3 regions of the Streptomyces krungchingensis genome follow, and region 1 is predicted to be linked to each of the others. Evidence: riboswitches for the same ligand, from Rfam matches in the RefSeq annotation. Region 1 holds a riboswitch; each other region holds the start of a gene.

Region 1 (4,674 bases):
GCTCTTTGCCGTCCTCCGGGCTGGATAGGGTGGAGCCTGCCGGTACGTGCGTGCGTACCCGCCTTTTGTACGTGTCTACGAACCCAGGAGCGGCATATGAGTGCTGTGACCCCCGCTGGAGGCGACATCGCGGCGGGCCGTTCCTGGCCCGAGGTACTGAACGGCCTGCTCGACGGCCGTGACCAGAGCGCCGACGACACGGCGTGGGCGATGGACCGCATCATGCGCGGCGAGGCGACGGACGCGCAGATCGCCGGCTTCGCGGTGGCGCTGCGCGCCAAGGGCGAGACGGTCGAGGAGATCTCCGGACTCGTCCGGACGATGTACGAGCACGCCAATGTGATCGAGGTGCCGGGCCCGGCGGTGGACATCGTCGGGACGGGCGGCGACGGCGCGAAGACGGTGAACATCTCCACGATGTCCGCGATCGTGGTCGCCGGGACCGGCGCCAAGGTCGTCAAGCACGGCAACCGGGCCGCGTCGTCGGCCTCGGGCGCCTCGGACGTCCTGGAGAAGCTCGGCGTCAATCTGGAACTGACGCCGAAGCGGGTCGCCGAGGTGGCCGAGGAGGCCGGGATCACCCTCTGCTTCGCCGTGAAGTTCCATCCGGCGCTGCGTCACGTGGCCGCCGCGCGCGGCCAGCTGGGGATCCGGACGACGTTCAACATCCTCGGCCCGCTGACCAACCCGGCACGGGTGAAGGCCCAGGCCGTCGGTGTGGCGGACCCGCGCATGGCACCCATCGTGGCCGGTGTCTTCGCCGAGCGGGGCAACTCCTCGCTGGTCTTCCGCGGCGACGACGGGCTCGACGAGCTGACCACCACGTCGACCTCGCGCGTCTGGGTCGTGCGCGACGGCAAGGTGACCGAGGAGCGCTTCGACCCGCGTGACGTCGGGATCGAGCTGGTCCCGGTGGAGGCCCTGCGCGGTGCCGACGCCTCGTACAACGCGGACGTCGCGCGACGGCTGCTGAACGGCGAGCGCGGTCCCGTGCGGGACGCGGTCCTGCTGAACTCGGCGGCGGCGCTGGTGGCGCTCTCGCCGGGCGACGCGCCGCTCACGGAACAGATCCGTGCCGCCATGGCGCAGGCGGCCGAGTCGATCGACTCGGGGGCCGCGAAGCAGGCCCTCGACCGGTGGGTGCGGGTCAGCAACGCCTGACCCACTGCCGTCCGTACCCGATGTGACACAGGGCGCAGTCCGGATCCTGGACTGCGCCTTGCACGTCGAAGATCTTCTGGCAAGATGCTGTACCAGGTCATGAGCGACAGCCATCAGGCCCCGGCCGGCTGTCCGGCAACCCTCCGTCCGTGGCGGGGTGCCCCGGGTGAAGACCAGGCCGTAGGCAGCGAGGTCTACGGCAAGCGCGGACCCCTCGTGTCACCAGGGGTCCTGGTCGTTCGAGGGAGCCTTCTGTGAGCAAGCGAATGCGATAGGGCGTCGAGCCCCGCCTCCGCGTACCCCTTTCACGCTTTTCCCGCGCCGAGCCGTGCCCCCGTGCACCGGCCGCGCGGTGATTCCGCCTGCCTCTCACAGGAGCTCGCCATGTCTGTCACCACCGTTGCCGCCGACCGGTCCGTTTGTGCCCCTCTGGCCGTTCTCGGGCGAGATGTCACCGTCCCGCTCGTGACGGGCGGCGAGGTCAGCTACGCCGCGCTCGACTACGCCGCCAGCGCCCCCGCCCTCCAGCGGGTGTGGGACGACGTCGCCGCGTACGCCCCGTACTACGGCAGCGTGCACCGCGGGGCCGGCTACCTCTCGCAGCTGTCCACCGACCTGTTCGAGAACGCCCGCCGGACCGTCGCCGAATTCCTCGACTGCCGCTCCGACGACCAGCTCGTCTTCACCCGCTCCACCACCGACTCGCTCAACCTGCTCGCCGCCACCCTTCCGGCCGGCTGCCAGGTCTTCGTCTTCGAGACCGAGCACCACGCCTCGCTGCTGCCCTGGCGGGACGCGCACGTGACGTACCTGAACGCCCCGCGCACCCCCGGGCAGGCGGTCGCGACGCTGGAGCGGGCCCTCGCCGACCGCGATCCCCACGGCCCCGCCCTGGTCTGCGTCACCGGCGCCTCGAACGTGACCGGCGAGCTCTGGCCGGTGCGCGAACTGGCCGCGGCCGCGCACGCCCACGGCGCGCGCATCGTGCTGGACGCCGCGCAACTGGCCCCGCACCACCCGGTCTCGGTGCGGGACCTCGACGTCGACTGGGTCGCCTTCTCCGGGCACAAGCTGTACGCGCCCTTCGGCGCCGGCGTCCTCGCGGGCCGCGCCGACTGGCTGCGGGAGGCCGACCCGTATCTGGCGGGCGGCGGCGCGAGCCGCAAGGTGTCGCGGCGGGAGGACGGCGGTGTGGACGTGGAGTGGCACGACACCGCTGCGCGGCACGAGGCCGGTTCACCGAACGTCATCGGCGCCTACGCGATCGCGTCCGCCTGCAAGGCGCTCACCGAGGCCGGCTTCGACACGCTGGTCGCCCGCGAGCGCCACCTGATCGACACCGTCCGCGCCGGTCTCGCCGGCGTACCCGAGGTGCGGGTGCTCTCGCTCTTCGGCGACGACGCCGCGCGCGTCGGGGTGATCTCCTTCGTCGTCGAGGGCTGGAACAGCTCGCACTTCGCCGCGGCGCTCTCCGCCGAGTACGGCATCGGTGTCCGCGACGGCCTCTTCTGCGCCCACCCGCTGGTCAGGACCCTGCTCGGCAGCGACCCGCAGACGCAAGGGGAGTGCGGGGCCCCGGAGGCCGCGCCCGGCGAGAAGTCCCTGAACGCGATCCGCGTCAGCTTCGGCGCGGGTACCCCCGACGAGCACGTCGAGCGCTTCGTCACCGCGGTGCAGGAGCTCGTGCGGGACGGCGCGAAGTGGCGGTACCGCACGGAGGACGGCCGCTGCGTGCCCGCCGTCTGAGCGGGGTTCTCGTCAAGGGCCGCCCGGCGACCGGGCGGCCCTTCGTGCTGCGGTCACACGATCAGGAGTCGAGCCCGATCGCGAACGCCGCCTCCAGGTCGTGCTGGGAGTAGGTGCGGAACGCGACGTGCGTGTCCGTGGCCTCGACGCCCGGGATCTTGCTGATCTTGCCGGGGATGACGTCCGCCAGGTCGTCGTGGGCCTGCACCCGGACCATCGCGATCAGGTCGTACGTACCCGTGACGGAGAAGACCTCGCTGACGGAATCCAGCGCGGCGATCGACTCGGCGATCTCGGGGATCCGGTCCACGCTGGTCTTGATGAGGACGATCGCGGTGATCACGGCTGGTTCTCTCCCTCGGGGGCCGCTGCTGAGGCTCTCACCCTACTCGCGGTCCAAGCTGCCCGGTCGCCGCGCCGGGGGTCCGCCGTGCGGCCGGGCCGTCGCCGGGGGCGGTGTCCCCTCGGCGGGCCCGGCGGCGGCCCGGCCGAACCGCAGCCACGCGTAGCCGAAGCCGAGTGTGAAGCCCACCAGATGGGCCAGATAGGCGACCCCGGGGCCGCCGTCGTCCTGGCCCGCCGCCATCCCCTGGAGGGCCACCCAGAAGGGCAGCACCACCCAGGCCGGAAAGCGCAGCGGCAGGAAGAAGAGGAACGGCAGGAGACTGGTCACCCGGGCCGTGGGGAACAGGTACAGGAACGCGCCGAGAACAGCGGAGATCGCCCCGGAGGCGCCGACCAGGGACTGCTGCGACTCCGCGTTGGCCGCGGCGTAGCCGAGGAGCGCGAGATAGCCGCAGCACACGTAGAAGAGGGCGAACTGCAGATGCCCCATGCGTTCCTCGGTCATCAGCCCGAAGACGAAGAAGAAGAGCATGTTGCCCAGGAGATGGAGCCAACTGCCGTGGATGAAGAGGGCCGTGGCGGGGGTGAGCGCCTCGCGTGCGGCTCCGTCGAACAGATCGCCGGGGACCACGCCCCAGCGCCGGAAGTAGGCCCGCTGCGCGGCGGCCAGCGTGTCCCCGGTGCCGTAGACCGGGTTCAGGCCGGATGCCGGGCCGATCACGAAGATCAGGCAGCACAGGGCGATCAGCCCGTACGTCACCGGCGCCGACTGACTCCGTACCGCTTTGCCGACCGTCGTACTCCATTTGCTGATCATGGTGCAGAGCATGGCGTAACGGGACGGATGAACACAGACCGCCTCGCCGCGGTGGACGGCGGAGCGTCGGGGAGCTGCCAGGCCGTAGGGTTACGAGCCACATGCACCAGGAGACTGGCGCTGGACGGACACTAGAAGGAAGCGGACTGCCTCATGACGGTTCCCCTGCCGGACGCCAAGACGCGCTGGCGCTGCACTCTGTGCGGCAACCTCACGCGTTTCGACGTGACCCGCTCGTCGAAGGTCGTCGAGTATGTGCACCTCGACCTGGCCGGTGAGCCGAAGGTCGAGGAGCGCGAGGTGGTCAGTGAGACCATCGAGTCGGTCCGGTGTCGCTGGTGCAACGCGGTGGACCAGGTGGAACTGGTGGACAGGCCGGGTGCCGGCTCCTGAGGGAGCGGGCCCCGCACAGACATTGGGGTGACGGATGGCGGAGACCACAGGCGGGGAGCCGGACGACGGCGCCGCTGAGGTGCTCGACCGTCCGCTGCCCGACGGCGTGCGCCGCCGCGTCGTGCAGATCGTCTCCGACGGTTTCGGCGGGCTGACCGTCGGTGAACTGCCCGCCCAATTGCGGCAGTATGCGCGGTTCGCCCCCAATCGGC
Region 2 (4,674 bases), 1.7 Mb from region 1:
AGCCCTTCGTCACGTCGAACAATCAGTCGGCGCGTGCTTCAGCCGGCAGCCAAACGGACCATGTCCGCCTGCGGCCCCTTCTGACCCTGCGAGATCTCGAACTCGACCCGCTGGCCCTCTTCAAGGGTGCGGTAGCCGTCCATCTGAATCGCGCTGTAGTGGACGAATACATCCGCACCACCGTCGACCGCGATGAAGCCGTACCCCTTCTCCGCGTTGAACCACTTGACGGTGCCCTGAGCCATGCCTAACTCCCCTATTACTGGCCCTTGCACAGATCCACACTTCGCGGATCCGGGTCAGACCTCACCCCCCAACGGTTGGGGGTGTGCGCCGGAACGCGTCGACCGCGGCTGAATGTATCTGCCCAACTGCCGTCTGCAACAGGTCAATCGGACGAGAATTCTGGGCACGGCCGATCGGGAATATGCGGAGAATGTGCGAAGATTCAGGGCAAGTCGGGCCCCGTAAATGCCATAAACGGCTCAAAAAGGCGGGGCACTTTGGCTACTTCTTGTCGGGTGCCGCACAGGTACTCATATGCGTCCGGCATGAAATGCCAAGCGGGTTCCCCAACTGTACCGTGCTCAACCATGCAGAATTGCCCCCTCCGTTTCTCTCACGGAGGGGGCAATTCGATGAACTCTCGGTGATGGGCATTACCCTGGGTAAGGATCTCACCCTCGGTGACGGCCGTCCGCGGGCCTCGCGCCCGGCCGCCGGCACGTCACCGCTCAGGCGTCAGCCGCCGGCGACGGCCGGGATGATCGAGACGCCCGCACCGTCCGGCGTCGCCGTCTCGAGCCCCTGCTCGAACCGCACGTCGTCGTCGTTGACGTAGACGTTGACGAAGCGGCGCAGCTTGCCCTGGTCGTCCAGGACGCGCGCGGAGATGCCCGTGTGGTTCTTCTCCAGGTCGGCGATGACCTCGGCGAGGGTCGCGCCCTCGGCGCTCACCTCGGCCAGGCCGCCGGTGTAGGTGCGCAGGATGGTGGGGATGCGGACGTTGACGCTCATGATGCGAGGCCAGCCTCTCGGAAGGAGTCCAGGTTCGGGCGGATGGTCGCGGTCAGGCCGGTGTCCGAGGCCACCGCGTCCAGGGTCTTGAGGCCGTCGCCGGTGTTCAGCACGACCGTGGTCAGGGCCGGGTCGAGCAGACCGTTCTCGATCAGCTTGCGGGTGACGCCGACGGTCACACCACCGGCCGTCTCCGCGAAGATGCCCTCGGTGCGCGCCAGCAGCTTGATCGCGTCGACGATCTGCTCGTCGTTCACGTCCTCCACCGCACCGCCGGTGCGCCGCGCGATGTCGAGCACGTACGGACCGTCGGCCGGGTTGCCGATGGCCAGCGACTTGGCGATGGTGTCCGGCTTCTGCGGGCGGACGACGTCCTGCCCGGCCTTGTAGGCGACGGAGACCGGCGAGCAGCCCTCGGCCTGGGCGCCGAAGATCTTGTACGGCCTGTCCTCGACGAGGCCGAGCTTGATCAGCTCCTGGAGACCCTTGTCGATCTTCGTCAGCTGGGAGCCGGAGGCGATCGGGACGACCAGCTGGTCCGGGAGCTTCCAGCCGAGCTGCTCGCAGATCTCGTACGCGAGGGTCTTGGAGCCCTCCGCGTAGTACGGGCGCAGGTTGACGTTGACGAAGCCCCAGCCCTCGCCGGCCGGGTCGCCGATCAGCTCGGAGCAGAAGCGGTTCACGTCGTCGTAGTTGCCCTGGATGCCGACGAGTTCGCCGCCGTAGACCGCGGCCATGACGACCTTGCCCTGCTCCAGGTCGTGCGGGATGAACACGCAGGAGCGGAAGCCGGCGCGGGCCGCGGCGGCGCCGACGGCGCCCGCGAGGTTGCCGGTGGAGGAGCAGGACAGGGTGGTGAAGCCGAAGGCGCGGGCGGCCTCCAGGGCCTGCGCGACGACGCGGTCCTTGAAGGAGTGCGTCGGGTTGCCGGAGTCGTCCTTCACGTAGAGGCCGCCGGTCACGCCCAGTTCGCGGGCGAGGTTGTCGGCCTTGACGAGCTTGGTCCAGCCGGGGTTGATGTTCGGCTTCTCGGCGACGTCCGCGGGGACGGGCAGCAGGGGGGCGTAGCGCCAGATGTTCGCGGGGCCCGCTTCGATGCGCTTGCGGAGTTCCTCGGCGTCGTAGGCCGAGTAGTCGTACGCGATCTCCAGCGGGCCGAAACACTCCTCGCAGGCGAAGACCGGGCCGAGGGGCACGCGGTGGCCGCACTCCCGGCACGAGAGGGCGGCGGCGGGACCGAGGTCGACGGAGTTCGTGGTGGTTGCAACTGTCTGCGCAGCCATGGAGGCGAGGCCCTTTCTCCTCATCTTCCTCACGACGCATCTCGCCGTGAGACGGATTTGGCACCTTCCCGAGCCGGGAGCCTCGCGGTGCGATCGAGATGTCGATCGGTACGAGACCGGCTGGAGGGTTGCCGGGGCTTCATCGGGCCGTATCCCTCTGCCCCTCTGGATGAGCGGTATTTGATTGTTTGACTGTTGAACTGCTTACGCGCCGACGATCCAGGACATGCGATGGTCATCCGCGTTGTTCAAGACTGTAACCGACGGCCAGGACAGTTGAACCAGTCGTCCGAACCGCGAGACGACCCCAGGGGGTTTCGTTTGGATCTCGCGGACCCGGGCTGATCCGAACCGAACCCCCTAGCCGATCAGCCGCTGCCACGGCGGGCATGCCGATGAGAGCATGTGATCAAACAGTGAGGAGCCGCAGACTGTGCTGGAAGAAGTTGAGCGCTGGCTGGGCACACGCTCCTGGTCCGTGTCCGATCGCCCGCTCCACAAGCTCATGGCCGCGAAACGCGCCACCAGTTCGACGGTCAGTGTGGTCCTGCCCGCCCTCGACGAGGAGGAGACGGTCGGCGACATCGTCGCGATCATCCGTCACGACCTGATGGAACAGGTCCCCCTCGTCGACGAGATCGTCGTCGTCGACTCGGGCTCCACGGACCGCACCTCCGAGGTAGCCGCCGCCGCGGGCGCGCGGGTCGTGCACCGCGACGCCATCCTGCCGCGCATCCCGGCCGTGCCCGGCAAGGGCGAGGTCCTGTGGCGGTCGCTGCTCGTGACGAGCGGGGACATCATCTGCTTCATCGACGCCGATCTGAAGGAGTTCTCCTCGGACTTCGTCGCCGGGATCGTGGGCCCGCTGCTCACCGAACCGGGTGTGGACCTCGTCAAGGCCATGTACGACCGGCCGCTGACCGTGTCCGACGGTTCCGCGTCCGGCGCGACGGCGGCCGGTCAGGGCGGCCGTGTCACCGAGCTCATGGCCCGTCCCCTGCTCAACATGCACTGGCCGCAGCTCGCGGGGTTCGTCCAGCCGCTGGGCGGCGAGTACGCGGCCCGCCGCTCCCTGCTCGAACAGCTGCCGTTCCCCGTCGGGTACGGCGTCGAACTGGGCATGCTCGTCGACGCGCTGCACCTGGTGGGCCTGGACGCCCTCGCCCAGGTCGACGTCGGCGTCCGCAAGCACCGTCACCAGGACGGCCAGGCGCTCGGCCGGATGGCCGCCGCCATCTACCGCACCGCGCAGCTCCGGCTGGCCCGCGGGCACCTCGTCCGCCCGGCCCTCACCCAGTTCGAGCGGGGCGAGGACGGCTTCGAGCCGCGCACCTACTCCGTCGACACGGAGGAGCGGCCACCGATGGCGGACATCGCCGAATACCAGTCACGCAGAGTGGCATAGCCCCGGTCTGCGAAAACACGGAGTGACCGACTCCGCCGGTCGTATACGGCCTGTTCGTACCGTCGTCCGTACGTTTGAGCGTTTCCGGGCCGGGCTAGGTTGAGGCGTATGGCTTCCACGGCTTCTGCGCAGGGCGCTGCCCACCGCATTCTCGTCGCGTCCAACCGCGGCCCGGTCTCGTACGAGGTGCGCGAGGACGGTTCGCTGCACGCCCGGCGGGGAGGCGGCGGGCTGGTCTCCGGCCTCTCCGCGATCGGTCCCGACGCGGGCGCCCTGTGGGTGTGCTCGGCGCTCGGCGACGGCGACCGCGAGGCGGTGCGCCGCGGGGTCGCCGAGGAGGGCGTACGCATGCTCGACATCGACGCCGAGGTGCACTCCGACGCCTACAACGGCATCGCGAACTCGGTCCTCTGGTTCGTGCACCACATGCTCTACCAGACGCCCCTGGAGCCGGTCTTCGACGCGGAGTTCCGGCGCCGGTGGGCCGCCTACGAGACGTACAACCGCGCGTTCGCCGAGGCCCTGGCCGACGCCGCGGCCGAGGGTGCCGTGGTGATCGTGCAGGACTACCACCTGTGCCTGGTGCCCGGCATGCTGCGCGAGCTGCGCCCGGACCTCAGGATCGGCCATTTCTCGCACACGCCCTGGGCCCCGCCGGAGTACTTCCGGATGCTGCCGGACGACATCCGCGCCCAGCTGGTGTGGGGCATGCTCGGCGCCGACCGGCTCGGCTTCCTCACCTGGCGCTGGGCCCACGCCTTCATGATCTGTGCCGGACAGACCGACGGCGAGCGGATCTTCCCCAGCTGGCCGAGCGGCGACCCACGCAGGGCCGTCGACCACACCCCGACCGGCCGCCCACCGGTGCGGTCCACCGAGATCGGTGTGCACGGCCTCGGCGCGGACGCGGACTTCCTGCGCCGGCGCGCGCACGAACCGGACGTCGACGAGCGGATGGCCGCGCTGCGC
Region 3 (4,674 bases), 5.1 Mb from region 1:
ATGGACCGGCGCAGTGCGTTGACGGGCCGGCTGCGGATGTCCTCGCCGTTGACCCGGATCGTTCCGCTGCTGGGCTCGACCATGCGGTTGATCATGCGCAACGTGGTGGTCTTGCCGCAGCCCGAGGGTCCGACGAGAACGGTGATGGAGTGGTCCGGTATCTGGAGGGAGAGGCGGTCGACGGCCACCGTGCCGTCGGCGTACCGCTTGCTGACATCTTCGATGGCTATCAAGAGTCGGAACCCTTCGGGAACGGCTTCGCTCGCACGTGGCGCGATCGTGTGTACGAGGGTGCGTAGTCTAGTCAGTTGATGTTCGATCGCGATTGCCGCAGGTGAAGGATCGCCGGGCGGGGCGGGTTCCGTCACCCGTCGTGCCGGGATCGCGGGGTGAGCTGGCACCGGGCACCCCAAAAGGCGGGGTGCCCGCCGAGCCGGCGCGCATAGGCGTCGAGGCGGGGGTGCAGGGCGAGGGTGTCGGCCAGGACGCCGGCCGGGCCGGCCTGGGTGAGCGCAGCCCACAGATCCACGTCCGCGGCGGTCAGCCGACGGCCCAGTACATAAGGGTGCGCGGACAGTCGGCGGTCCAGCGGCTCCAGCGCCGCGCACAGGACGTCCGCCGAGGCGGCCGGTGTGACGTCACGGTCGAGGAGCCGGGACAGCGCGTCGATGTCCGCGGCGAGCGCGGCCGGGCGCAGTGTGGTGACGTGGGCGGCGTCGGACCCGCCCGGGAGGCCCGCGAGATCGCGCAGGATGTCGGGGGTGTGATTGCTGACGACGCGTCCGCTCCAGCGGTCGCACAGCGTGGGGGCGGTCAACGGGCCCTCGTAGTGGTGCCAGGTGGCCTCGTAGGCACGGCGCAGCGCGGTGAACGCCCCTGGCGTCGCGGCGGGATCGACGAGGACCGTGGTCGCCACCGAGTCCTGAAGGCCCAGCAGACGCACGGTCACGGACAGCCGAAGCGACCGCGGACAGCCCTGCGACAGGTACAACTCGTAGCGGTGGGGCACCGGGTAGAAACCTCCGGCGGCTCCTACTCCGATGCGGCTGCGGATGCGCGGCGCACGGGCCGGCCCGGACGGTGCCCCGCCCCGGGGACGGAGGCCGGGCAGGGACGCGGCCGGGCCCGGGTCCCCGGGGAGCGGGCAACAGGGCGCCGGGGCACCGGGGTTGGAGGTGCTCGCGTCGGCCGCGGCGCCGCCGCATGTGCTGGAGATCCCTGAATCCGAAGCGCGCGACGATGTCTTGGGCATGACTCTCCCTGGGAACGACGAGGTCCCGGCCCCGCCCGTGGGCGGCGGCCGTGGAGGAACGGAGTGACTGCGCTTGCGTACCGGCTCGACGCGGCCGGTCTAGTAGGCGCTGGAGACCCGCTGCAGATCGATGTGCAGACGTCTCGTCAGATCGTTCCTGGGCATTCCCACCGGTCCCGCTCCAGGGTCCGCGCTCCTGCGCGACCACGCTTGCCCCACCACGCCGGCGGGACCCGGTCGTCACCCGGGGCACCCCGTCGCGGTGGAAGGGTTGCCTGTCAGCGGGCCGGGGCCGATCACCGCGTCGCACGGAAGAACCGAGTGACGAGGCGCTGACAATCGTGACCGTCCCCGTCAGTCTCGGCGGGCTCCCCGAAGCCGTCAAGAAGGCGTGGACCCGGTCTCACCAGGTGGTCATCCTGGCCGCCCGGCGTTGACATCGGTTTCCGGAAGTGCCTAACTTACGCCGCAGATCGGTCATGAGTGTCAGCGACAAGCCCTGGCTCGCTGTCCGGCAACCCTCCTGTCGCGGTGGGGTGCCCCAGGTGAGGACCGGACCGGAAGACCTTCGGTAAGCGCGAAGCGCCCACGGGCGGGAACAGCGATGGAGACGGCGATGCACACAGCTTCGAGGGAGGCCGCACGGCGGCCCCGCGGCTGCGTCCTGCTGTGCGCCGACCGCTGCGTCGACCTGCTCCGTGTCAACAGCGCCCTGTGTAGCGCCCCGGGCTGTGCCCGCTGTCGAGGCTGACGGCGTTCTGAACTCCTGACGCGCACCGCCGCAGCGGTGTGCCCACCATCCGCCCAGCCCCCGGTACCGGCGTCCTCCCGCTGTCCGTCGTCCGCGGCCGTCCCACGGCGCCGCGCCGACGTCGCGCCCGCACGCCCGCCCCGGGGTGTCCCTCCTTGCTGGAGCACTCATGAGTGAACCCCCCGGCGCCGCCGTGTCTCTCGCCGAGGCACCGCCCGCCCACCACCCGCCGAAACCGCTCACGGCCCAGCGGGTCCTGCCGCTGCGCAGGCCGGGCCGCTGGATCGGCACGGCCGTCGTCCTGGTCCTGGTCGCCCAGATCGTCCACGGCCTGGCCATCAACCCCTTCTACCAGTGGGACCGCTTCCGCTACTGGTTCCTGCGCCCCACGATCCTCGACGGCCTCGTCATCACCCTCGAAGTGGCCGCGCTCAGCGCCGTGCTGGGACTGCTCGGCGGGGTCCTGCTCGCCCTGGCCAGGCTCTCCGGCAGCCCGGTGCTGCGCGCGGTGAGCTGGCTGTACACGTGGCTGTTCCGCTCCGTGCCGCTGATCGTCGTGCTGATCTTCCTCTACAACTTCAGTGCCCTGTACAAGACGTTGAGCCTCGGCGTCCCGTTCGGCCCGGCCTTCGTCAGCTTCGACGAGTCGCGGCTCGCCACCGACATGGCGGTCGCCGTCGTCGGCCTCGGCCTCAACGAGGCCGCGTACGCCTCCGAGGTCGTCCGCGGCGGAATCCTCTCCGTCGACCAGGGCCAGCACGAGGCGTCCGCGGCGCTCGGCCTGCCGAAGAGCTACCAGTTCACCCGCATCGTGCTCCCGCAGGCCCTGCGGTCCATCACCCCGAACTACGTCAACCAGCTGATCGGCCTGATCAAGGGCACGTCCCTGGTCTTCTACGTCTCGCTGCTCGACCTGTTCGGCTCGGTGCAGACGATGGGCAGCACCTATCCCGGCGACATCGTGCCGCTGCTGCTGGTCGCCACGGTCTGGTACCTGATCCTCACGAGCGCCGTGTCCGTCGTCCAGTTCTACGTCGAGCGGCACTTCGCCCGGGGCGCCACGCGCACCCTGCCGCCGACCCCCCTGCAGAAGGCGCGCGCCGGCCTCGGTGACCTGCGGGCCCGGCTGCGCAAGGAGGCCGCCGTATGACCACCGCATCGACCCTCGAAGCGAGCCCCGCCGCCCTGGAGGTGCACGACGTGCACAAGTGGTACGGCACCCAACGCGTCCTCGACGGCATCGACCTGACGGTCCGTCCGGGCGAGGTCATCGTGATCCTCGGCCCGTCCGGCTCCGGCAAGTCGACGCTGCTGCGGGTGATCAACCATCTGGAGAAGCCCGAGGTCGGCCATGTCAGCGTCAACGGCGAACTGATCGGCGTACGCCGCCACGGCCGGCGACTCAAGGAGCTCGGCGAGCGGGCGATCCTGGCCCAGCGCAGCCGGATCGGCTTCGTCTTCCAGAACTTCAACCTGTTCCCCCATCTGACCGTCCTGGACAACGTGGCCGCCGCACCCGTCGCCACGGGGAAGCTGACGAGGCCCGCGGCCCAGGAACTCGCACGCGAACTCCTCGGCCGGGTGGGCCTCGGCGACAAGACGGGCGCCTATCCGCGCCAGTTGTCCGGCGGCCAGCAGCAGCGCGTGGCGATCGCCCGCGCCCTCGCGCTGCGCCCGGGGATCATCCTGTTCGACGAACCGACCTCGGCACTCGACCCCGAACTCGTCGGCGAGGTCCTGGCCGTCATCAAGGACCTGGCGGCCGGCGGCACCACCCTCGTGATCGTCACCCACGAGATCGGCTTCGCCCGCGAGGTCGCCGACCGGGTCGTCTTCGTCGACGGCGGCCGCATCGTCGAACAGGGGCCGCCCGGCCAGGTGCTGGACGCCCCGCGCCACGAGCGGACCCGGGACTTCCTCAGCAAGGTGCTCTGACCCGCACCCCCGCACCCCTCCCTGACACGCCCGGCGTGCCCCACCGCCCCCTCGCACCACCCGGCGTCAGGCCCCTCTCACCGTCACGTCACGCCCACCCTCACCCAGCGACAAGGACAGCCATGCCTACGCACTTCTCCCGACGCATCCTCGTACGCGGGGTCACCGCGACCACCGCGGTCGTCTCCCTGGCCGCCTCCCTGAGCGCCTGCGGAGGCGACAGCGACGCGGCGACCACGACCGACGCCGCGGGCACGGTGACCGTGGGCCGGCTGTCCAACGGTGCCGCGAAGACAGCCGAGTTGAAGGTCACCGAGGTGAAGTCGATCAGCAAGGAGCTGCCCGCGTCGGTCCGCCGCAGCGGCAGGCTGACGATCGGCGTCGGCGCCCTGCCCGACGGCTTCCCGCCGCTCGCCTACGTCGGCTCGGACCAGAAGACCCTCACCGGCGCGGAACCCGACTTCGGCCGTCTGGTCGCCGCGGTGCTCGGGCTGGAGCCGGAACTGAAGAACTCCACCTGGGAGAACATGTTCGTCGGCATCGACAGCGGCAAGGTCGACGTCGCGTTCGCCAACATCACCGACACCGAGGAGCGCAAGAAGAAGTACGACTTCGCCTCCTACCGCAAGGACGACGTCGGCTTCGAGGTCCTCAAGTCGAGCAAGTGGAACTTCGACGGCGACTACCGCAACCTGGCCGGCAGGACGGTCGCCGTCGACAACGGCACCAACCAGGA

Evidence for each region. Region 1 has a riboswitch for S-adenosylmethionine ahead of ACSYGO_RS15250 (aminotransferase class V-fold PLP-dependent enzyme). Riboswitches for the same ligand answer to the same signal wherever they lie in the genome.
Region 2: linked by a shared signal. The riboswitch ahead of thrC (threonine synthase) and the one ahead of ACSYGO_RS15250 (aminotransferase class V-fold PLP-dependent enzyme) in region 1 are both predicted to bind S-adenosylmethionine.
Region 3: linked by a shared signal. The riboswitch ahead of ACSYGO_RS37060 (putative leader peptide) and the one ahead of ACSYGO_RS15250 (aminotransferase class V-fold PLP-dependent enzyme) in region 1 are both predicted to bind S-adenosylmethionine.

What each region holds. Positions count from the first base shown of each region.
Region 1 covers NZ_JBPUKY010000001.1:3,417,469-3,422,142, reverse strand. The annotation lists gene trpD (anthranilate phosphoribosyltransferase) at 97-1,161, shown strand; SAM riboswitch class IV at 1,257-1,373, shown strand; gene ACSYGO_RS15250 (aminotransferase class V-fold PLP-dependent enzyme) at 1,546-2,907, shown strand; gene ACSYGO_RS15245 (Lrp/AsnC family transcriptional regulator) at 2,969-3,250, opposite strand; gene ACSYGO_RS15240 (rhomboid family intramembrane serine protease) at 3,293-4,069, opposite strand; gene ACSYGO_RS15235 (hypothetical protein) at 4,223-4,462, shown strand; gene ACSYGO_RS15230 (NYN domain-containing protein) at 4,497-4,674, shown strand, end outside.
Region 2 covers NZ_JBPUKY010000001.1:5,096,943-5,101,616, forward strand. The annotation lists gene ACSYGO_RS22360 (cold-shock protein) at 39-245, opposite strand; gene ACSYGO_RS22365 (MoaD/ThiS family protein) at 742-1,017, opposite strand; gene thrC (threonine synthase) at 1,014-2,300, opposite strand; SAM riboswitch class I at 2,318-2,476, opposite strand; gene ACSYGO_RS22375 (glucosyl-3-phosphoglycerate synthase) at 2,734-3,705, shown strand; gene ACSYGO_RS22380 (alpha,alpha-trehalose-phosphate synthase (UDP-forming)) at 3,814-4,674, shown strand, end outside.
Region 3 covers NZ_JBPUKY010000001.1:8,538,734-8,543,407, forward strand. The annotation lists gene ACSYGO_RS37050 (ABC transporter ATP-binding protein) at 1-233, opposite strand, end outside; gene ACSYGO_RS37055 (glutathione S-transferase C-terminal domain-containing protein) at 365-1,009, opposite strand; gene ACSYGO_RS37060 (putative leader peptide) at 1,352-1,417, opposite strand; SAM riboswitch class IV at 1,454-1,599, opposite strand; SAM riboswitch class IV at 1,728-1,836, shown strand; gene ACSYGO_RS37065 (amino acid ABC transporter permease) at 2,173-3,153, shown strand; gene ACSYGO_RS37070 (amino acid ABC transporter ATP-binding protein) at 3,150-3,938, shown strand; gene ACSYGO_RS37075 (ABC transporter substrate-binding protein) at 4,061-4,674, shown strand, end outside.